DNA from 3 places in the Streptomyces sp. V3I7 genome. Region 3 is predicted to be linked to each of the others. Evidence: riboswitches for the same ligand, from Rfam matches in the RefSeq annotation. Region 3 holds a riboswitch; each other region holds the start of a gene.

Region 1 (6,939 bases), 1.1 Mb from region 3:
CTCTGCGCGGGGGGGGGCGCTGCGAGGTGGGGACCCGCCCTGCGAGGTCGGGGGGCCGCCCAGCGAGGTCGGGGGGCCGCCCAGCGAGGTTGGGGGCCCACCCAGCGAGGTTGGGGGCCCACCCAGCGGGGGCCGGAGATCCGGCCTGTGGGGGCCCGGCGGCGCTTCCGGAGGCACGCAAGGTTAGCGAGGGCCACGGCGGCAGGGGAGGTCGCGGGCGGCAGGGGAAGCGCACAAGGACCGCAGCGGTGCAGGGGGCGCAGGACCCAGGAGCCGCAGGGGCGCGAGGCCCAGGCCCAGGCCCAGGCCCACAGCGATGCAAGCAACGCGGGGCCCGAGAGCCGCAGGGGTGCAGGGGGCGCAGCCCCCGCCGGGGTTCGGGGCGGAGCCCCGGGGCGGGACTTCTCTGCCCACCGAGACGGGTGGGCGGGTGGGCAACCCCCAGGCCCCACCGGGCGGAAAGGGGCCCCCTCCGGGGTCCGGGGCGGAGCCCCGGGGGTGTGGGGGACCTCCCTACCCACCGAGACGGGTGGGTGGGTGGGCTACCCCGCCCGATGAACCACCGCGTCACACAACGCCAGCAACGCCGACTTCGCCCCACACTCCGGCAACGGAGCCAACGCAGCCCGCGCGTCCTCGACGTACCGCACCGTGTCCCGCCGCGCCTGCTCCAACGCCGGGTGCACCCGAAGCGCGGCCAGCGCCTCCGCGAGCCGGTCGTCGTCGGACAGGTCGGAGTCGAGGAGCTCGCAGAGCGCGATGTCCTCCGGCTCCCCCAACCGCGCCGCCCGCTCACGCAGCCGCAGCACCGGCAGGGTCGGAATCCCCTCGCGCAGATCCGTCCCCGGCGTCTTCCCGGAGTCGCGCGACTCGGACGCGATGTCGAGTACGTCGTCCGCCAGCTGGAAGGCGACGCCCAGCCGCTCGCCGTACTGCGTGAGGACGTCCATGACCGACTCGTCCGCACCGGACATCATCGCGCCGAACCGGCACGACACCGCCACCAGCGAACCCGTCTTGCCGCTCAGCACGTCCAGGTAGTGCTCGACCGGGTCCCGGCCGTCCGACGGCCCCGCCGTCTCCTGGATCTGCCCGGTGACCAGCCGTTCGAACGACAGGGACTGCAGCCGTACCGCCTCGGGACCGAGCTCGCCGAGCATCTGCGTGGCACGGGCGAACAGGAAGTCACCGGTGAGGACCGCGACGGAGTTGCTCCAGCGGGTGTTGGCGCTGTCCACGCCACGCCGCACCGACGCCTCGTCCATCACGTCGTCGTGGTACAGCGTCGCGAGATGGGTCAGTTCCACGACCACCGCCGACGGCACGACACCCGGCGCGTACGGGTCACCGAACTGCGCCGCGAGCATCACGAGCAGCGGCCGGAAGCGCTTTCCACCTGCCAGCACCAGGTGTCGCGCTGCCTCTGTTATGAACGCGACCTCGCTCTTGGTCGCCTCCAGCAGACCTTCCTCGACAGCCGTCAATCCGGCCTGGATATCGGCTTCCAAGGCCTCGTCCCGCACGCTCAGCCCGAACGTCCCGACGACGGTCACGGAGGATCTCCTGTCTGCAGGTGCCTGCTGGCGCTTTTACGGCTTGTCCGAACTGCTGGCGATTACGCGCTTTGTCGATTGGTCGCAGCCATCACACAAGTCAGCGTATCTGGTCAGGTTTCGATCACCGATATCACCCACCCACCCCCACCCCCGACTTCACCCGAGCGGGAGGTACCCCCACCGCCCGAGCCCTACCGGATCACGACCGCTATGTCCTTGATGGTTCGAAATGAACCGATATTCAACGACCCAACGGGATGCACCCCGCTTCGCCACCCCACCCGCCCGCCTGGCGCACTCCTTACCCGACGACACCCCCACCACACCCCACCCGCCCCTGCCAGCGTGACGAACGTCTCCCGCCACCCGCGCACCCACGTGACACCTTCCGCCAGAGAGGCGACCCCTGCCCCATTCCATACCCCTCTGTCCGATTTGCCGCTCTTGCTATTCCAATTCCCCTTATCCCCTTTAGTGAGACATAAGGTCCACTGCCGTCGCCCGTGAATTGGGTCACCCGCACGACATGAGTGCATATGCACGACACTTCGGACACCGACCCTCATCCCCCTTGTCGTGCACGGCAGTTGAGCTTCCCCGCCCCAAAAGGATCAAGAACCCCATAACCCTCGCACCAAGGTCATTTCGGACGAGAAGTGATTCGGGCACTTGTTCCGGACATGTGCTCTCGCATAACTTCCCGGCCTGTCGGGCGGACGCCTAATCCTGCCGCCGCCCTTCGTGACCCATCGACACATCGACGAACTCGCGTACGGCAGGAGCGGGGGACCCAGATCAGTCGCCGGACCGGACGGCCCATGCCGCACCGGTACGGCTCGGGGTGAAGTCGTGCCGCCTGACGGCGGCGCGGCCGGGCACCTCCCCGCCCGAACCCGACAGCTCACCTCGCAGGCGCCGGAGAGGAAGTCCGCCATGTCCGCTGCCCAGCAGCACCGCCGTACCCGCACCAACCGCATCGCCCGCGCCGCCGCCGTGGCCGGCACCGGCGCCGCCGTGCTCGCCGTCTCGCTGATCGGCGCCACCGGCGCCTCCGCGGCCACGCCCACCCAGGCCAAGACGGCCGCCGCGGCCACCGTCTACCCCAACAACCTCGACGGCTGGATCCGCGAGTCGCTCCACGTGATGGCCCAGAAGGGCATCCCGGGCACCTACAACGGCATCTACCGCAACATCATCCGCGAGTCCTCGGGCAACCCGAACGCCATCAACCTGTGGGACTCCAACGCCGCGAAGGGCATCCCGTCCAAGGGCCTGCTCCAGGTGATCAACCCGACGTTCAACACGTACCACGTGTCCGGTACGTCCTGGAACATCTACGACCCGGTCGCGAACATCACCGCCGCGTGCAACTACGCCGCCGCGCGCTACGGCACGATAGACAACGTCTTCGGCGCGTACTGACGGGTCGACACCCCCTGAGCCCCCGCGATGCCGGCCCGACCGACCGGGCCGGCGTCGTCAGCTCCGGGGAAAGCTCCAGGGAAACAGTCTTTCGAGGACGACGGCGATGCCGTCGTCCTCGTTCGACGTGGTGACCTCGTCGGCCACCGCCTTGAGTTCCGGATGGGCGTTGGCCATCGCCACCCCGTGGGCCGCCCAGGCGAACATGGGGAGGTCGTTGGGCATGTCCCCGAAGGCGACGGCGTGTCCGGCGCTCAGCCCCAGATGGCCGGCGGCGAGCGCCAGCCCGGTCGCCTTGGTGACCCCGCAGGGCTGGAGCTCCACCGTGCCGGGCCCCGACATGGTGACCGTCGCCAGCGAGCCCACGACCGCGCGCGCCGTCGCCGCCAACTCGTCGTCGGACAGCGTGTGATGGCGCAGCAGCACCTTGCTGATCGGCTCGCACCACAGGTCGTCGCGCCGCTGGACCCGTACCGCGGGCAGCGTCGGGTGCGGCATCAGATAGCCGGGCTCGATGAGCGTGAGCCCGTCCACCCCGTCCTGGTCGACTGCGGCGTACACCTGCCCGACCTCGGCCTCGATCTTGCCGAGCGCGGTCTCGGCCAGTTCCCGGTCCAGGGTGACCGACCACAGCAGGCGTTCGGCAGCGGCGTCGTACACCTGCGCGCCCTGGCCGCACACCGCGAGCCCGGTGCAGCCGAGGGCGTCGAGCAGCGGCCGCACGCGCGGCGCCGGGCGTCCCGTCACCACGAGGTGGCGGGCGCCGGCCGCCGCCACCCGCGCCAGCGCGGCGAGGGTGCGGTCGGAGATGGTGTCGTCGCCACGCAGGAGCGTTCCGTCCAGGTCCGTGGCGACGAGTGAATATGCGGGGGGTGCGGCCATGATCAGAGAATACGGACATCGCGCCCCCACGACTCATCGTGCAGCTCACCGCCCTTTCGGACAGCGGTTCTTGCCCTCCTCCCCTCCCCAAGTCGCCCCTGAGCGGCGCCTGATGGCGATGCGGTACGGCGTCGAGGCGGCGGACTGAAGCCCCTCAGCCGTGCGCCGCCGCGAGGTGTTTCGCCAGGCGCGGCGAGGCGAACTCCGTACCGCAGACGAACCGCATCACCGGGCCGTAGGACGCCGCGGCGGGCAGGCCGGTGACGTACAGGCCGGGCACCGAAGAGACATAGCCGCCGCCGAGCTTCGCCACGAGAACCACCACCACGCAGGCGGTGGGGACGAGCACGGTGGGGCGCCCGATGCGGCGCCCGATACGCAGCAGACCCTCGACCAGGCGCCCGGGGTCCTCCGCCCCGCTCGTCGGCCAGACGAAGGCCCGCTGCAGATAACGGGACGCGGCCGCCGGCGTGTAACGGTCCTCCGTGATCGCGTACACGGGGACGCCCAGGCGGCCCAGGCTGCGGATCGCGCCGACACCACCATGGTGCAGCGGATAGTCGCCGAACTTCACGATCAGGGCCGGCACTTCACGGTCGGCCTCGAACGGCACGCTGACGGCGCTCCTGGCCACGGGTCCCCCCACGTGTCCCCCCTACGACCGGACCCACCCCGCCCGTTTCCCCCAAAGGACGCTAAGCCGGAATTGAACCCTCCGACAATACCTATTCGGACATTGCGAACTCTTTAGACACTGCCCAAGACACACGACGCCCCCGTAACGTGTGCCGCGACTACCTGGAACGTCGGTCCCTGCACGGCACGGCCGAGAGTTGAGAGTGAGGCAGCACCCCATGCCCCTGCCCCCCTTCGACATCCCCGAGGGTGATCCCTTCGGGCCGCACAACCTCCCCTACGGCGTCTTCTCGCCGTCCGGCAGCCAGGAGCGGACGGTCGGCGTCCGGCTCGGCGATCATGTGCTCGACGCGGGCGCGGCGGCCCGCGCGCTCGGCTCGCCGCACGCCGGTCTGCTCGCCCGCCCGAGCCTCGACGCGCTGCTCGCGGCGGGCCGTCCGGTCTGGTCGGACGTCCGGCGCGCCATGAGGGAGTGGGTGACGACGCCCGAGCACCAGGAGGCCCTCGCCCCCTGCTTCCACCCCCTGTCCACGGTGACCCTGCACCTGCCCTTCCAGGTCGCCGACTACGTCGACTTCTACTCCTCGGAGCACCACGCCCGGAACGTGGGCCAGATCTTCCGCCCGGACGCCGAGGACTCGCTCACCCCCAACTGGAAGCACCTGCCGATCGGTTACCACGGCCGCTCCGGCACCGTCGTGGTCTCCGGCACCGACGTCGTACGGCCCTCGGGACAGCGGAAGGCTCCCGCCGACGCCGCCCCCGTCTTCGGCCCGTCGATCCGGCTGGACATCGAGGCCGAGGTCGGCTTCGTGGTCGGCGTGCCCTCGGAGCTGGGCAGCCCGGTCCCGCTGGACGGCTTCCGGGAGCACGTCTTCGGCCTGTGCCTGCTGAACGACTGGTCCGCACGGGACATCCAGGCCTGGGAGTACGTCCCCCTCGGCCCGTTCCTCGGCAAGTCCTTCGCCACGTCGGTGTCAGCCTGGATCACCCCCCTGGAGGCGCTGGAGGAGGCGCGGGTGACGCCCCCAGAGCGGACGCATCCGCTGCTGCCGTATCTCGACGACTCCGGCGCCGGGCCCGGCGGGTACGACCTGCGGATCTCCGTCGCGATCAACGGCAAGGTGGTGGCGGAGCCGCCGTTCTCCACCATGTACTGGACCGCCGCCCAGCAGTTGGCCCAGATGACGGTGAACGGCGCCTCGCTGCGGACCGGCGACCTCTACGGGTCGGGGACGGTCAGCGGCCCCTCCGAGAACCAGCGCGGCTCCCTGCTGGAGCTCACCTGGAACGGCCGGGACCCCCTCGAACTCCCCGAAGGCAAGCGGACGTTCCTGGAGGACGGAGACGTCGTCACACTCTCGGCCTGGGCGCCGGGCCCGGACGGCACCCGGATCGGACTGGGTGACGTCACGGGACGCGTCGTACCGGCCTGACGCCGTGGCCGCCGCCGGTCCGGCTCATATCCAGTCGTCCGGCTCCGGCTCCGTGTCCGGCCAGTCGCCGTCGGGCGCCCCGCCGCTCACGGGGTGCCCGTCCCGCTCCGGCGCGGAGCCCGCGGCGCCCGAGCCGTCCAGGGAGGACAGCACCGCGAGCACGCCCTCCCCGTACCGCGCGAGCTTCTTCTCGCCGACGCCGCCCACCGTGCCCAGCTCCGCCACCGACGCGGGCGCCGTGGTGACGATGTCCCGGAGCGTGGCGTCGTGGAAGATGACGTACGGCGGGACGCCCTGCTCGCGGGCCTGCTCCGCACGCCAGGCACGCAGTGCCTCGAAGGCGGGGAGCAGTTCCTCGGGCAGCTCGGCCGCGGCGGACTTGGACCGGCGCTTGCCCCGCCCGGACGCGGTGGACGCCGCTCCCGCGGTCGACGGCCGCTTGGGCTCCTTGCGCAGCGGCACCTCCCGCTCGCGCCGCAGCACCGCACCGCTCGCCTCGGTCAGCGCCAGCGTGCCGAACTCCCCCTCGACCGCGAGCAGTCCCTGGGCCAGCAACTGGCGGACCACACCCCGCCATTCGCTCTCGGCGAGCTCCTCGCCGATGCCGAAGACGGACAGCTGGTCGTGGTCGAACTGGATCACCTTGCCGGTGCGCCGGCCGAGCAGGATGTCCACGATCTGCGCGGCGCCGAACTTCTGCCCCCGCTCGCGCTGGAGCCGCACCACCGTCGACAGCACCTTCTGGGCCGCGACCGTGCCGTCCCAGGTCTCGGGCGGCGTCAGGCAGGTGTCGCAGTTTCCGCAGCCCGCCGGGTCCGGGGCCTGGCCGAAGTAGGCGAGCAGCTGGCCGCGCCGGCAGCGGGCCGTCTCGCACAGCGCGAGCATCGCGTCGAGGTGGGCGGAGGCCCGGCGGCGGAAGGTCTCGTCGCCGTCGCCGGACTGGATCATCTTGCGCTGCTGGACGACGTCGCCCAGTCCGTACGCCATCCAGGCGTTGGAGGGCAGTC
Region 2 (6,939 bases), 2.0 Mb from region 3:
CGCCGTGCACAGCGTCGCCGCCAGCGTCAGGTAGCCGCCGGTCAGCGCCTTGCCCACGCACATCACGTCCGGCGTCACCGCCGCGTGCTCCGCCGCGAACAGCGCGCCCGTACGCCCGAAGCCGGTCGCGATCTCGTCGAACACCAGCAGTACGTCGTGCGCGTCGCACGCCTCGCGCAGCACGCGCAGGTAGGCGGGGGAGTGGAAGCGCATCCCGCCCGCGCCCTGCACCACCGGCTCCACTATCACCGCGGCCAGCTCGCCCGCGTGCCGCTCGATCACCGCGCGCAGATGCTCGGCGTACGACTCCTCGTACTCCGCGGGCGGCGCCTTGGCGAACACCTGGCTCGGCAGCACGCCGGTCCACAGGTCGTGCATCCCGCCCTCGGGATCGCACACGGACATCGGGTGCCAGGTGTCGCCGTGGTAGCCGCCGCGCCAGGTCATCAGCCGGCGCTTCTCGGGCCGGCCGAGCGAACGCCAGTACTGCAGGCACATCTTGACCGCGACCTCGACCGACACCGACCCGGAGTCGGCGAGGAACACGTGCTCAAGCCCCTCGGGCGACATGTCGACAAGGAGCTTCGACAGGCGTACCGCCGGCTCGTGCGTGAGGCCGCCGAACATCACGTGGCTCATCCGGCCCAGCTGCTCGCGCGCGGCCTCGTTGAGGACCGGGTGGTTGTAGCCGTGCACGGCCGACCACCACGACGACATGCCGTCGACGAGCTCGCCCGAGTCGTCCGCGAGCCGCAGCCGGACCCCGCTCGCCGACTCCACGACGAGCGGTTCCACGCGTCCGGGCATCGGGCCGTACGGATGCCACACGTGCCGCCGGTCGAGCTCCAGCAGCTCCGGCACAGAGAGCTCCGACAGATCCGACAGCTGGGACAGCTCCGAGCGGTCAGGCATTGGGCGCGAGGTCCGTGCCCGCACCCCGGCGGCGTACGGCCACCAGGTCGGTACGCGGCTCGTTCACCGCCGCCGTGTCGGCGACCGGACCGCAGACCCCGGCCCCGGCGCCCCCCTCGTGCGACCCGCAGCCCGCACCGGCCTCCGACCCGCAGCCCGCCGCGGCATGCGATCCGCAGCCGCCTCCGGCCGCCGCCCGGTGCTCCGGCAGCGTCACCTCCCCGGCGCCCTCCACCTCGAAACCGGCGTCGGCGATCATCTCCAGGTCGGCCCTGCCCGCCTGGCCCTCGCTGGTCAGGTAGTCGCCCAGGAAGATCGAGTTGGCCAGGTGCAGCGCGAGGGGCTGCATGCCGCGCAGGTGCACCTCGCGGCCGCCGGCGATCCGCACCTCGACGTCCGGGCAGACGAACCGCACCATCGCGAGGATGCGCAGACAGCGCTGCGGGGTGAGGTTCCACTCCTTGGCGAGCGGCGTGCCCTCGAACGGGATCAGGAAGTTGACCGGCACCGAGTCGGGGTCGAGCTCGCGCAGCGAGAAGACGACGTCGACCAGGTCCTCGTCGCTCTCGCCCATGCCCGCGATCAGACCCGAACACGCGGACAGTCCGGCCGCGTGCGCCTTCCGCACCGTGTCCACCCGGTCGGCGTACGTGTGCGTGGTCGTGATGTCGGCGTACGTTCCCTCGGACGTGTTGAGGTTGTGGTTGTACGCGTCCGCGCCCGCCGCCCGCAGCCGGTCGGCCTGGCCGTCCGAGAGCAGGCCGAGGCAGGCGCACACCTCGACGTCCTCGTTCTGCTCCTTGATCGCCTTGATGGTGTCCGACACCCGGTCCACGTCCCGGTCCGTCGGACCGCGCCCGCTGGCCACCAGGCAGACCCGCTTGGCGCCCCCGGCCAGGCCCGCCGCCGCGGCCTGGGAGGCCTCGTCCGGCTTGAGCCAGGTGTACTTGAGGATCCCGGCCTTCGAGCCGAGGCGCTGCGAGCAGTAGGAGCAGTCCTCCGGGCACAGGCCGGACTTCAGGTTGACCAGGTAGTTCAGTTTCACGCGCCGGCCGAACCAGTACCGGCGCACCTTGCCGGCCGCGGCCACCACATCGAGCAGGTCGTCGTCGGAGGTGGCCAGCACGGCGAGTGCCTCGTCACGGGTCGGCAGCTCGCGCCGAAGCCCCTTGTCCAGCAGCGTGTTCAGGAGGTCCATGAGGCCCGATCCTGTCCTAAGGAACCTGCCCCGGCCAAGGATCGTTCGCACAACGAAGCCCGTTCGGAGTGTGTGGGTATTGCCACATCACGGACACCCGGTCGTCCGGCTAGTGTCGGTTCACTGACCTCGTACTCCCCCGGAGGAGCCATGGCGTTCGGCTGGATCGACGGCCAGGCGGAGGCGCGCCGGAGGGCCGGTCTCGTACGGACCCTGCGGCCCCGCCCCGCCGACTCGCCGCTGCTCGACCTGGCGAGCAACGACTACCTGGGCCTGGCCCGCCATCCCGAGGTCATCGAGGGCGCCACGGCGGCCGCACGCACGTGGGGCGGCGGCTCCACCGGCTCCCGGCTGGTCACCGGCACCACCGAGCTGCACACCGAACTCGAGCGTGAACTCGCCGACTTCTGCGGCTTCGAGGCCGCCCTGGTCTTCTCCTCCGGCTATGCCGCCAACCTCGCCGCGGTCACCGCGCTGGGCCCGCACGGCTCCCTCCTGGTCTCCGACGCGGGCAACCACGCCTCCCTGATCGACGGCTGCCGGCTGGCCCGGGGCGCCACCCAGGTCGTGGCGCACGCCGACCCGGACGCCGTACGCAAGGCGCTGGACACGCACGACGGGCCCGCGGTCGTCGTCTCCGACACGGTGTTCTCCGTCGACGGCGACGCCGCGCCGCTCGCCGCTCTCGTCGCCGCCTGCCGGGAGCACGGCGCGGGACTGCTCGTCGACGACGCGCACGGGCTCGGGGTGCTGGGCGACGGCGGCCGCGGAGCCGCACGGGCCGCCGCTCTCGCGGGCGCCGACGACGTCGTCGTCACGGCCACGCTGTCCAAGTCGCTGGGCAGCCAGGGCGGCGTGGTGCTCGGCCCGGCCCGGGTGATCGGCCATCTGGTCAACGCCGCCCGGACGTTCATCTTCGACACGGGGCTCGCCCCGGCCGCGGCGGGCGCGGCCCTGGCGGCCGTCAGACTGCTGCGTCGCGAGCCCGAGCGGGCGGCACGCGCGCGCGAGGTCGCCGCCGAGCTGCACGCGCGCCTGACCGCCGCGGGTCTGGAAGCGGTACGTCCGGACGCCGCGGTGGTCTCGGTGCGCGCGCCGTCCCCCGAGGGGGCCGTCCGCTGGGCCGCGGACTGCCGTACGGCGGGTCTGGCCGTGGGCTGTTTCCGTCCTCCTTCCGTGCCCGACGGCATCTCACGGCTGAGGCTGACCGCCCGTGCGGACCTGTCCCGGGCCGAGATCGAGCGCGCGGTGCGGCTGATCGTCGAGGCGCGGTCATGAGTCGGCGTGACACGACCGTGCGTCGCGGTCCGGGGAGCTGATCGGCGGGAGCTGATCGGCGGGGGCGGACGGGATCGGGGCGTACGAGGCTCAGCGCAGCCCGGCGAGGAAGGCCGCCCAGCTCCCGGGGGAGAAGAGCAGCGCCGGCCCGGCCGGGTCCTTGGAGTCGCGTACGGCGAGCAGTCCGGCCGGGGGACCGGAGCGCGGCCGGGCCGTCTCCACGCAGTTGTTGGCTCCCGTGCTGTAGCTGCTGCGCAGCCATCGCACGCCGTACAGATCGGTACTGGAGGGGACGATCCGAGGCAGTGCTGACATGGTGCCTCCTTATGCGCGGTCACCCTGTCCCGGCGAGGTAATCCAACGAGTCCTCGGGTGAAAGCGCGTGTATCCGAAGGGAGTCGAAGGCCTCCGAGTAGGCCTGGAGGTCTTCTTTCCGTTCGAGATGGAGGCTACTCGTCAAGTGGTCGAGAACGACCACATCCAGATCAGAAGTGCTCGGAAATGAGAAGATAACGAAAGGACCGGTGATGCCGATATGTGCTCCCGCAGCGAACGGCAGTACCTGGAGCGTGACTTGGGGCAACCGGGCCGCCTCGACCAGCCGCCGCCGCTGCCGCGCCATCACCTCCGGCCCGCCGACCTCCCGCCGCAGCACCGCCTCGTCCAGGACGGCGGTCAGCTGAAGGGGCCGCGGTGAGCGCAGGACGTCCTGCCGGGCGAGGCGCACCTCCACCAGGGCGTCCAGCCGCTCGTCGTCGGGTTCGTCGTCCGTCCGGCCCACTGCGGCCCTGGTCACCGCACGGGCGTACTCGGACGTCTGGAGCAGCCCGGGGATCACCGAGGTCTCCAGTGTGCGCATCCCGCTCGCCTGCGACTCCAGGCTGATGAAGTCCCGGTAGGCGGGCGGCAGGACGCCCCGGTACGCGTGCCACCAGTGGTCGCGGCCGCCGCCGCTCTCGGAATACGCCAACGCGAGTAAGAACTCGCGCAGTTGGCCGTCGGTCACTCCGTAGATGTCCAGGAGTGACCGCACGTCCGCCGGTTTCACGCCGCTCGCGCCCGTCTCGATACGGCTCACCTTCGACTGGTGCCAGCCCACCAGCCGGGCCGCCTCGCCGCTCGTGAGACAGGCGCCGGCACGCAGGGCACGCAATTCGGCACCCAGTTTCCGCCGGCGCACCGCGGGACCGTGCTGCATGGGCTCCTCCCTACCTCTTCCGAGGCGCCCGAATACGCTCCGCCGTCGCAGAGTTCACCGCATTGGGCGACAGATATATGCATATCTTGGTGGATCGCCCCTCTGACCGACGTGGCAGTGGCAGTCTGGCGACGAGCACCAGTCCGGGACCGTACTCGAACCATCCGCTCCTTGGCGGGCCGCGGTTCCGTGGGAAAGGGACGGCGTCGCCATGGCAGACCATCTGGAAGCATCCCTCACGCTGCCGAGCGATCCCGCCTCGGTCTCCGCCGCCCGCACCTATGTCGTGGGCACGCTCGCGGAGTGGGGGCTGGCGTCGGACACGGACGTCGTCGACACCGTCCGGCTGATCGTCTCCGAACTGGCCACCAACGCCGTACAGCACACCCTCGGGCAGTCACCCACCTTCACGGTGGACGTCGCCCTCGATCGTGACGAACGGCTGCGCATCGGTGTGACGGACAGCCACCCGCGCCTGCCGAAGAGACTTCCCGCCGCCGTCCAGCAGGACAACGGGCGCGGGATGGTCATCATCCGCTGCCTTACCGCCGAGTGCGGCGGCAGGATGCGCATCCGGCCCACCCGCGAGGGCGGCAAGACCGTCTCCATCGAGCTGCCGTGGGTGGTGACGGCGCCCCGGGAAGGCGCCGCCGCCGACAGAAAAGGCCGGGTCAGCTGACCCGGCCGTACCAGACGTTCCTCGTCCAGATCTTCTGGAGTCTGACCACGTCCCCGGTCTTCGGAGCGTGCCAGATCCGGCCCTTACCGGCGTAGATGCCGACGTGGTAGACGCTGGACCCGGAATGGAAGAAGACCAGGTCCCCGGCCTTGCGGTGGCCGGCCGAGACGTGGCGTGTGCGGTTGTACTGCTGGGCGGCCGTACGCGGCAGGCGCTTGCCCGCCTTCTTGAACGAGTACAGCGTCAGCCCGGAGCAGTCGAAGCGGCGAGGTCCGGTGGCACCCCACAAGTACGGGGCACCCCTCTTGGACGCGGCGATCTGGAGTGCCTTGTGTGCCGTCGTGGCGGCAGCGGCTTCGGCGGTGAGGCCCGGCACGACGATGGAGCCGCTCACCGCGGCGATGGTGAGCGCCGAGGCGGTACCCGCCCGGAACACAAGCGACGGGACACGATTGAGCGCGGTCATACGCAACCCTTCGTCAGCCGCCTGTGAAGGATGACCTGTCGGATTCGGGCTGGCGAAGTTGCCCGGTCGCGTTCCCGCGACTTCACCCCAAGGACCGCTCACCGCGGACGGACGTCCGCTGCGGCGACCCGTCTTGCCTGGGTCCTCCACTCCTGCCGATCCACTTCCGTCGACCGGTCGTCCGGGCGGCGGCAGGACTCGGCGTCCGCCCGGACCGCCCCGCCGCGGTGGCGGGGGCTTGTCGTCAGACACGGATCTTCACTCACGGAAGTCCGAAAATCCGAGTGGAACCGGGCATTTGTGGAGTTGCTCACTGGGCGCCCGTTCGGGTGGACACTGCCCCGTACGGGTCTCCGGGTCCGGGGGTGACGCACCCCCGGACCAGCGCGGAAGCACTTCGGCGCCCCCTTCGCGCGCGCACGCCGTGCAACCCGCACGGTGCCAAAAAAGGATGGTCGTCTACTCCGAACAGGGGTACGTCATTTGGTCCGTTTCGTCATAGTCGTGTCGCGTCGATTCCGGCCGTGCCGAGCGGGGCGGTGTCAGTGCGTGCGGTCGGGCGGCGGCGGCACGCTCACCCGGGCCGTTCGGCGCTCGCCGTCCAGGACGCGCAGCGCCCGCGCCAAGGTGGCGTTGTGCAGCTCGGTCTCGCCGCGACGGTGCATCAGCGCGAGCGCGTCCCGCAGCGCGACGGCCGTGCGGACCAGGGCCTGCGCGGCCCGCAGTCCGCCGTACGTCCCCGTGTTGCCGGCCGGGTTGATCCGGCCCAGCAGATCGACCGCCTCCAGGTAACGGTCGATCAACTCGCCCTCGGCGCGGGTCAGCGCGGGCAGGGGCGGCAGTTCCGGCGGCAGCATCGGCCCCTCACTCCGCGTCCGGCGCCGTGCGCGACGCCTTGCGGCTGGGGACGACGCCGTCCACCAGCCCGTACTCCAGCGCGCCCCGGGCGTCGAGGATGAGGTCCCGCTCCAGGTCATGGCTGACCTGATCCGGGGACCGCCCCGTATGGCGTACGAGCAGCTCCTCCAGCAGGGCGCGGATCCGGGTCAACTCCGCGGCCTGGATGGCGAGATCGCTCGGCTGGCCGTGCACCGGATCCGGCAGCGACGGCTGCTCGATCACGATCCGCGCGCCCGGCAGGACGTACCGTTTGCCCGGGGTGCCGGCCGCGAGCAGCACCGCCGCGGACGCGCCGGCCTGCCCCAGGC
Region 3 (6,939 bases):
GGCAGCTCGTACGCCTCGCCCACCAGCGGGGCGATGGTGGCGACCTTGCGGTCCTGGTCGATGGTCGTGACCCGGCCGGTGAGGACCTCCGCCTTCGGCAGCACGCGTCGCAGCGGGACGACGACATGGCGAGGGGAGATGTTGCCGGCGGCGGCTTCGGGGAGGAAGGGCTGGTAGGTCATGTACGACCGCGGGTCGACGACCGTGACGGTCGCCTCGGCGTAGCGCATCTTCTTGAGGATGCGCCGAGCCGCGTACAGGCCTACGTACCCACCGCCTACTACGAGGATCCTGGGACGCTCCGTGGTGCTCATGCCATCGAGTATCCACCCGCCCCAGGGGGGTCGCTCGTGCGCCCCTTCACAAGCTTATGTAAGGGCTGTGTTAGACTCCGCGGCCCGCGTGACCCAGATCATGTTCACGGCAGGGAACCGCCACCCGGCACACACCGTTGTCAATGGCCCCTGAGCTGCCGATCCGTCCGATTGGCCCTCCGATGGACCCCCTCGCGCCCCTTCGCCGACACCCTCCCGCAACACCGCCGAAACGCTCGCCTGAGCGCACCTCGACGGCCATTGAGCCCTCCTATGGGTCAATCGGCCCGCCCGATCGACCTCCGATCGACCTCCGATCGACCTCTCGGGCGGAATTCCTTGTGAAGAACTTCACGAAGGTTTCCGACGGGGCGTCACCGGCACCCCGCCCAAGTGCCGCAAAAGCCCTCGGCCGGCGGTGCGTCGCGCACCGCCGGCCGAGGGCTCCAGGGTCCGAAGTCCCCCTGCGGACGACCGGGTCAGGCCACCGACCAGGCGATCCCGTCGAGGATGTCGTGCTCGCTGACGACGACCTCCTCGGCGCCGATCCGCTCCATGATCGCGAGCAGGACGAGGGCACCGGCGCCGATCACGTCGACGCGGCCGGCGTGCATCGAGGGCACCGCGGCCCGCTCGGCGTGCGTGGAGTGCAGCAGCCACTCGGTGATCTCGCGGACGCGCTCGCGGGAGAGGCGGGAGTGGTGGATGCGGGCGGAGTCGTACTCGGGCAGCTCCTGGGCGATCGCCGACACCGTGGTGACCGAGCCGGCCAGCCCCACCAGCGTGTGCGCCTCGCGCAGCGGCACGGTCTCCTCGGCGAGGTCGAGGGCGGCCTCGACGTCGGCCCGTATGGCCGCGATCTGCTCCTCGGTGGGCGGGTCGGTGACCGCGCCCTCGTGCACCAGGTGCCGCTCGGTCATCCGCACGCAGCCGACGTCGACGGAGCGGGCGGCGCGGACGTGGTCGTCGCCGACGACGAACTCGGTCGAACCGCCGCCGATGTCCACGACCAGGTACGGCCTGGTCAGGTCCGCGCGGCCGGTCAGCTCGCGGGTGGCGCCGGTGAAGGAGAACTCGGCCTCCTGGTCGCCGGAGATCACCTCGGGCTCGACCCCGAGGATGTCGAGGACACCGCGGACGAAGTCGTCGCGGTTCTCGGCGTCCCGGGAGGCGGAGGTGGCCACGAAGCGCAGCCGCTCGGCACCGAGCTCCTTGATGACCTCGGCGTACTCGCGGCAGGCGGCGAAGGTGCGCTCCAGCGCCTCGGGGGCGAGCCGTCCGGTGCGGTCGACGCCCTGGCCGAGCCGCACGATGGTCATGCGCCGGTCCAGCTCGATCAGTTCACCGGTCTCCGGCTGCACGTCGGCGACGAGCAGCCGGATCGAGTTCGTACCGCAGTCGATGGCGGCGACACGGGTCACTGGGCCTCCTCCTCGGCCTGGGCGGTGCAGGCGTCGTCCGACGCGAGCGTCACGCAGGCGCCCTTGCGCCACCACTCCGGCAGCATCGCGAGGGCCTCGTCGCCGAGCGGGTTCACGCCCGGTCCGGCGGCCAGCGAGTGGGCGACCAGTACGTGCAGGCACTTCACACGGTCCGGCATGCCGCCCGCGCTCGGGAAGTTCTTGAGCTCTTCGATCTCGTCGCGGCGCCGGATGTAGTCCTCGTGCGCGGCGCGGTACGCGGCGGCCAGCTCGGGGTCGGTCCCCAGACGCTCCGTCATCTCCTTCATGACGCCGCCGGCCTCCAGCGTGCCGATGGCCGAGTTGGCCTTCGGGCACGTCAGGTAGTAGAGCGTCGGGAAGGGCGTGCCGTCGGGCAGCCGCGGGGCCGTCTCCACGACGTCCGGCTGTCCGCACGGACACCGGTGCGCGATGGCCCGCAGCCCGCGCGGGGGACGTCCCAGCTGCTGCTTGAAGGCCTCGACGTCCGCGTCGGTGGGCTCGGTGCGCGGAGTGGGCGGCGGAGGCGTTTCCATGACTGTCTTCAGGCTGTCTTTCTCTGTGTCTGTCAGTACTGCGGGTCTGTCAGTGCTGCGGGTCTGTCAGTGCTGCGGGTCTGTCAGTGCTGCGAGGGGCCGCGGGGGGGCTGCGGCACCGTGGGGGCCGGCCACGCGGCTGGTCTCACCAGTGTGCCGGGCTCACCGGTCCGAGGCGTCGGACTTGTCGACCCCGTCCCAGATGTTCGCGTACCAGGGGCGGTCGGCCGCCGTCTCGTCGGTGCGCGCCCGCTGGGCGGCGCCCGGGTCGATCACGACGTATCCGGTCTCGCCGGGGCGCACGTAGTGCAGCCGCTGGCGGATCTGCTGCTCGGCGTACGCGTCGTCCTGCCAGCGCGCCTTCAGGTCGCGCAGCTGCTCGACGCGCTCCCTGGCCTGCTCGCGCTGGCGCTTGAGGTCGGCGATCTCGGCGCGCTGGGAGACGTACTGACGCATCGGATAGGCGAGCGCGACGATCAGCGAGCACAGGACGAGCGCGAGCAGCGCCGCGCGGCCGGTGAGCCGGGAGCGGCGGGCCTGGCGCTTGGTCTGGGAGCGGTAGACACGGGCCGCCGTCTGCTCGCCGAGCAGCCGCAGCCTGGTCGCGGTGGAGAACCGGTCCCGGTCCTTCACAGCCATGTTCCCCGCCTCCCGTTTCACGCGCGTACGTCCCCGCACACGGTACGGGACCGGTACGGGGACGTACGTACGACTGGCGAAGCCTTGCCTAACGGCTCAGCCGGAAGGGGTCAGCCCTTGCTGTGCCCGATGGTCCGCAAAGCGGACGTGCGGGAAGGCTCAGCCCTTGAAGCGCGGGAAGGCGCTGCGGCCGGCGTACACCGCGGCGTCGTCGAGGATCTCCTCGATGCGCAGCAGCTGGTTGTACTTGGCGACGCGGTCCGAGCGGGCCGGGGCGCCGGTCTTGATCTGGCCGCAGTTCACCGCGACGGCCAGGTCGGCGATGGTGACGTCCTCGGTCTCGCCGGAGCGGTGGGACATCATGCACTTGAAGCCGTTGCGCTGGGCCATCTCGACGGCGTCCAGGGTCTCGGTCAGCGAGCCGATCTGGTTGACCTTGACGAGCAGGGCGTTCGCGGAGCCCTCCTCGATGCCGCGGGCCAGGCGCTCGGGGTTGGTGACGAAGAGGTCGTCGCCGACGATCTGGACCTTGTCGCCCAGCTTCTCGGTGATGACGTTCCAGCCGGCCCAGTCGTCCTCGAACAGCGGGTCCTCGATGGAGACGAGCGGGTAGTCCGCGACGAGCTGCTCGTAGTACTCCGTCATCTCGGCGGCGGAGCGCTCCTTGCCCTCGAAGAGGTACTTGCCGTCCTTGTAGAACTCGGAGGCGGCGACGTCGAGCGCGAGGGCGATCTGCTCACCGGGGACGTACCCGGCCTGCTTGATGGCCTCGAGGATGAGGTCGAGGGCCTCGCGGTTGGAGCCGAGGTTCGGGGCGAAGCCGCCCTCGTCGCCGAGGCCGGTGGACAGGCCCTTGGTCTTCAGGACCTTCTTCAGCGTGTGGTAGACCTCGGCGCCCCAGCGCAGGGCCTCGGAGAAGGACTCCGCGCCGATCGGCGCGATCATGAACTCCTGGATGTCCACGTTGGAGTCGGCGTGCGAGCCGCCGTTCAGGATGTTCATCATCGGAACGGGCAGCAGGTGCGCGTTCGGGCCGCCCAGGTAGCGGAAGAGGGGGAGGTCGCTGGCCTCGGAGGCGGCGTGGGCGACGGCGAGGGAGACGCCGAGGATGGCGTTGGCGCCGAGCGAGCCCTTGTTGTCGGTGGCGTCCAGGTCGAACATGGCCTGGTCGATCAGGCGCTGCTCGGTGGCGTCGTAGCCGACGAGCTCCGGTCCGATCTGCTCGATCACGGCGAGGACGGCCTTCTCGACGCCCTTGCCCTGGTAGCGGTTGGGGTCACCGTCGCGGAGCTCGATGGCCTCGAAGGCGCCGGTGGAGGCGCCGGACGGAACGGCGGCACGACCCGTGCTGCCGTCGTCGAGGCCGACCTCGACCTCGACCGTGGGGTTGCCTCGGGAGTCCAGGATTTCCCGGGCTACGACGACGTCGATGGACGGCACGAGCATCTCCTTCTTGGGATGTGACGCTGGGAGTGCGGGGCGCGGGGGCCTCGATGGCCCGGTCCGTGCCCTGCGACTAGAGCCTAACCGCCCGGGGGTGCGGGTCGGCCGACCGACCGCCCCCTGGACACGGCGACCGTAGTACACATTGTTTCCGGGCGGAACAAAGGGGCTGGGGGCGGGTGCAGGCGGGGGAGCATGAGGCGGAAGCAGGGAGCACCGGAAAAAGCAGACCCCGCCCCGGCACGCATGGGGGAATGCGCACGGGGCGGGGAGACTTGGGGGGCGGCTGCTACTTCAGGTGCAGCTGCTGGCCCGGGTAGATGAGGTCGGCGTCCTCGACGATGTCCTTGTTCAGCTCGAACAGCTTCTTCCAGCCGCCCTCGACCTTGTGCTTCTCGGCGATCGAGCCGAGGGTGTCGCCCTTGACGACCTTGTACTCGCCGTCACCCTTCTTGACCTTCTTGCCGGTCGGGGTGCTGACGGTCTTGCTCGCGGCCGGGCGGTCGGTGGAGCGCGTGGCGGCCTGCGGCTCGGCGGCGCGGGCGGTGGTGTCCGGGGTGCTGGTGCTGGTGCCCGCGTTCGTGCCGGTTCCGGTGCTGGTGCTCGTGCTGCCGGAGGTGCCGCCGTTGTACGGGGTGCTCGACAGGCCCGTGCCGCAGTTCGGCCAGGCGCCCTTGCCCTGGGCGGCGAGGACCTTCTCGCCTATCTCGATCTGCTGGGACTTGGTGGCCTTGTCGGCGGTGGCGGCGTACTGCGTGCCGCCGTACGCGGCCCAGGTGGAGGCGGAGAACTGCAGACCGCCGTAGAAGCCGTTGCCAGTGTTGATGGACCAGTTACCGCCGGACTCGCACTGGGCGACGGCGTCCCACTCGGAGGCGGTGGCGGCGGAGGCGTTGCCGGCCGCCATCAGCGGAGCGGCGACGGCGGTGCCGGCGACGCCGGCGAGTGCGAGGGCGCGGATGGCCTTGGCCGGACGGCGGTGCTTGCCCTTGCTGGAAAACAGCATGGATCGATCCCCTCACCGACGCCTGCGAGGTGAGCTGTCGGGTTCGGGCCGGTTGAGTTGCCCGGCCACATCCCTCACGGGACATGGCTTCACCCCGAGCCGGTCACGGCATCAACTGCCGGTTCCGGCACTTACCTTGGGTCCCCCGCTCCTGCCTACGGCGCTTGACGCGACGACTGTTCCCGTACGGCCGCTGGCAGGACTCGGCGTTGCGGCAGCCGGGGCTCGTGGTGACGAGCGGACATGACCGTAGACACGCGATCCGCCGAATTCCAAAGACGATCAGGGCTTCTGAGACTCATCCCACACTTTCACCAAACGGGACATTTAACGCCTAAACGGGGCGTCAACTCCCGCCCCATTTCGCCCGTTCAGGAATCGAAATGCAGGGTCTGACCGGGGGCGATGTGGCTCGGGTCGTCGCCGATGACCTTCTTGTTGCCGGCGTACAGCGCGCGCCATCCGCCGTCCACGTCAAGGGAGTCGGCGATGGACGCGAGGGAGTCACCCTCGCGGACGGTGTAGGCGTGCCGCCCGGCGGAGTGAGCATTCACCCCCTTCGCGTCACTCGTCCCGCTTTCCTCCGCGCTGACGCCACGGTGCCGCCCGCCGCCGACCGACCCGGTGTCGACCAGGCTCCAAGTGCTGCCACTGCGCCACGCGTTGTCGGATTCTTCGGCGCCACGGGAGACCGAGGGCGAACCGTCGCCCGTCCGCGCCTCACTCTTCGCACCGGAAGACGACGACTTGCCGGACTTGCCCGCATTATCGGAGTCGGTCGAGCCGTCACCGACTGCCGCGTCACCCCTCGGTGAGTGCGAGTCCGACGGCGAGGCGTGAGACGCGGAATCGGACGCGGAGCTCTCACCCCGGGAGCCGGAGTCGCCGCCGGAGTCGGATCCGGACGTCTCGCCGGGCGACAGCAGCGAGCCGAGCAGACCGTCCGAGCCGGAGGAGCCGGATGAGTCCGAGGAATCCGACGAATCGCCGGATTGGGACGAACCATCCTTGGAGACGCCGGTGTCGACGTGGACCGAGCTGGAGTCGCTGCTGAGCCCGTAGAGCAGGGCACAGGTCGCCCAGCGCTTCGTGCCCTGGTCGGCGAGGATCTTCTCGGCCACGGCTATCTGCTGCGAACGGCTGGCCTCGTCGGGGCTCGTGGCGTACTGACCGCCGCCGTACTTGTCCCAGTCCTCCTGGGACATCTGAAGGCCGCCGAAGTAACCGTTGCCCGTGTTGGCGCTCCAGGAGCCGCCGCTCTCGCAGTCGGCCACCCTGTCCCACGTCGTGCCGTCCGCCGCGCTGGCACTGGCCGCGCCGAGCAGGGGGATGGCGATGGCAGAGCCGGTCACTCCGGCCGCGACGAGGAGAGCCGGAGCCTGACGGGGGCGACGGTGACGACCGTTCCCGGAGATCATGCGGAAGCCTTTCGTGCGACGGCGTTGACCGGCGCGGCGAAAAAGGCGCACGTGCCGCGCTGACGAGTGAACGTATAGGCACACGATCACTAGTCACAAGTTCGATGCGCAGAGATCACGTGAAGATCACAGCGCCTCCCACAC

The links. A riboswitch is a leader RNA that binds a small molecule or an ion and turns the genes downstream of it on or off. The one in region 3 is predicted to bind cyclic di-AMP.
Region 1: it holds a riboswitch for cyclic di-AMP, as region 3 does, so the genes downstream of both, QFZ74_RS18280 (transglycosylase SLT domain-containing protein) here and QFZ74_RS12860 (transglycosylase family protein) in region 3, are expected to answer to the same signal.
Region 2: it holds a riboswitch for cyclic di-AMP, as region 3 does, so the genes downstream of both, QFZ74_RS03960 (C40 family peptidase) here and QFZ74_RS12860 (transglycosylase family protein) in region 3, are expected to answer to the same signal.

The regions. Positions count from the first base shown of each region.
Region 1 is NZ_JAUSZK010000001.1:3,898,313-3,905,251, reverse strand. It holds gene QFZ74_RS18285 (polyprenyl synthetase family protein) at 543-1,553, opposite strand; cyclic di-AMP (ydaO/yuaA leader) riboswitch at 2,305-2,484, shown strand; gene QFZ74_RS18280 (transglycosylase SLT domain-containing protein) at 2,490-2,978, shown strand; gene QFZ74_RS18275 (HAD family hydrolase) at 3,036-3,860, opposite strand; partial or broken gene QFZ74_RS18270 (NAD(P)/FAD-dependent oxidoreductase) at 4,015-4,167, opposite strand; partial or broken gene QFZ74_RS18265 (ATP-grasp domain-containing protein) at 4,165-4,473, opposite strand; gene fahA (fumarylacetoacetase) at 4,721-5,932, shown strand; gene recQ (DNA helicase RecQ) at 5,957-6,939, opposite strand, start outside.
Region 2 is NZ_JAUSZK010000001.1:820,547-827,485, reverse strand. It holds gene QFZ74_RS03990 (adenosylmethionine--8-amino-7-oxononanoate transaminase) at 1-912, opposite strand, end outside; gene bioB (biotin synthase BioB) at 905-2,110, opposite strand; gene QFZ74_RS03980 (8-amino-7-oxononanoate synthase) at 2,261-3,388, shown strand; gene QFZ74_RS03975 (DUF397 domain-containing protein) at 3,479-3,703, opposite strand; gene QFZ74_RS03970 (helix-turn-helix transcriptional regulator) at 3,723-4,586, opposite strand; gene QFZ74_RS03965 (ATP-binding protein) at 4,798-5,265, shown strand; gene QFZ74_RS03960 (C40 family peptidase) at 5,258-5,731, opposite strand; cyclic di-AMP (ydaO/yuaA leader) riboswitch at 5,735-5,945, opposite strand; gene QFZ74_RS03955 (hypothetical protein) at 6,274-6,588, opposite strand; gene QFZ74_RS03950 (ATP-dependent Clp protease proteolytic subunit) at 6,596-6,939, opposite strand, start outside.
Region 3 is NZ_JAUSZK010000001.1:2,781,126-2,788,064, forward strand. It holds gene QFZ74_RS12835 (NAD(P)/FAD-dependent oxidoreductase) at 1-314, opposite strand, end outside; gene QFZ74_RS12840 (Ppx/GppA phosphatase family protein) at 794-1,735, opposite strand; gene QFZ74_RS12845 (DUF501 domain-containing protein) at 1,732-2,289, opposite strand; gene QFZ74_RS12850 (septum formation initiator family protein) at 2,452-2,928, opposite strand; gene eno (phosphopyruvate hydratase) at 3,088-4,374, opposite strand; gene QFZ74_RS12860 (transglycosylase family protein) at 4,661-5,377, opposite strand; cyclic di-AMP (ydaO/yuaA leader) riboswitch at 5,382-5,550, opposite strand; gene QFZ74_RS12865 (transglycosylase family protein) at 5,749-6,795, opposite strand.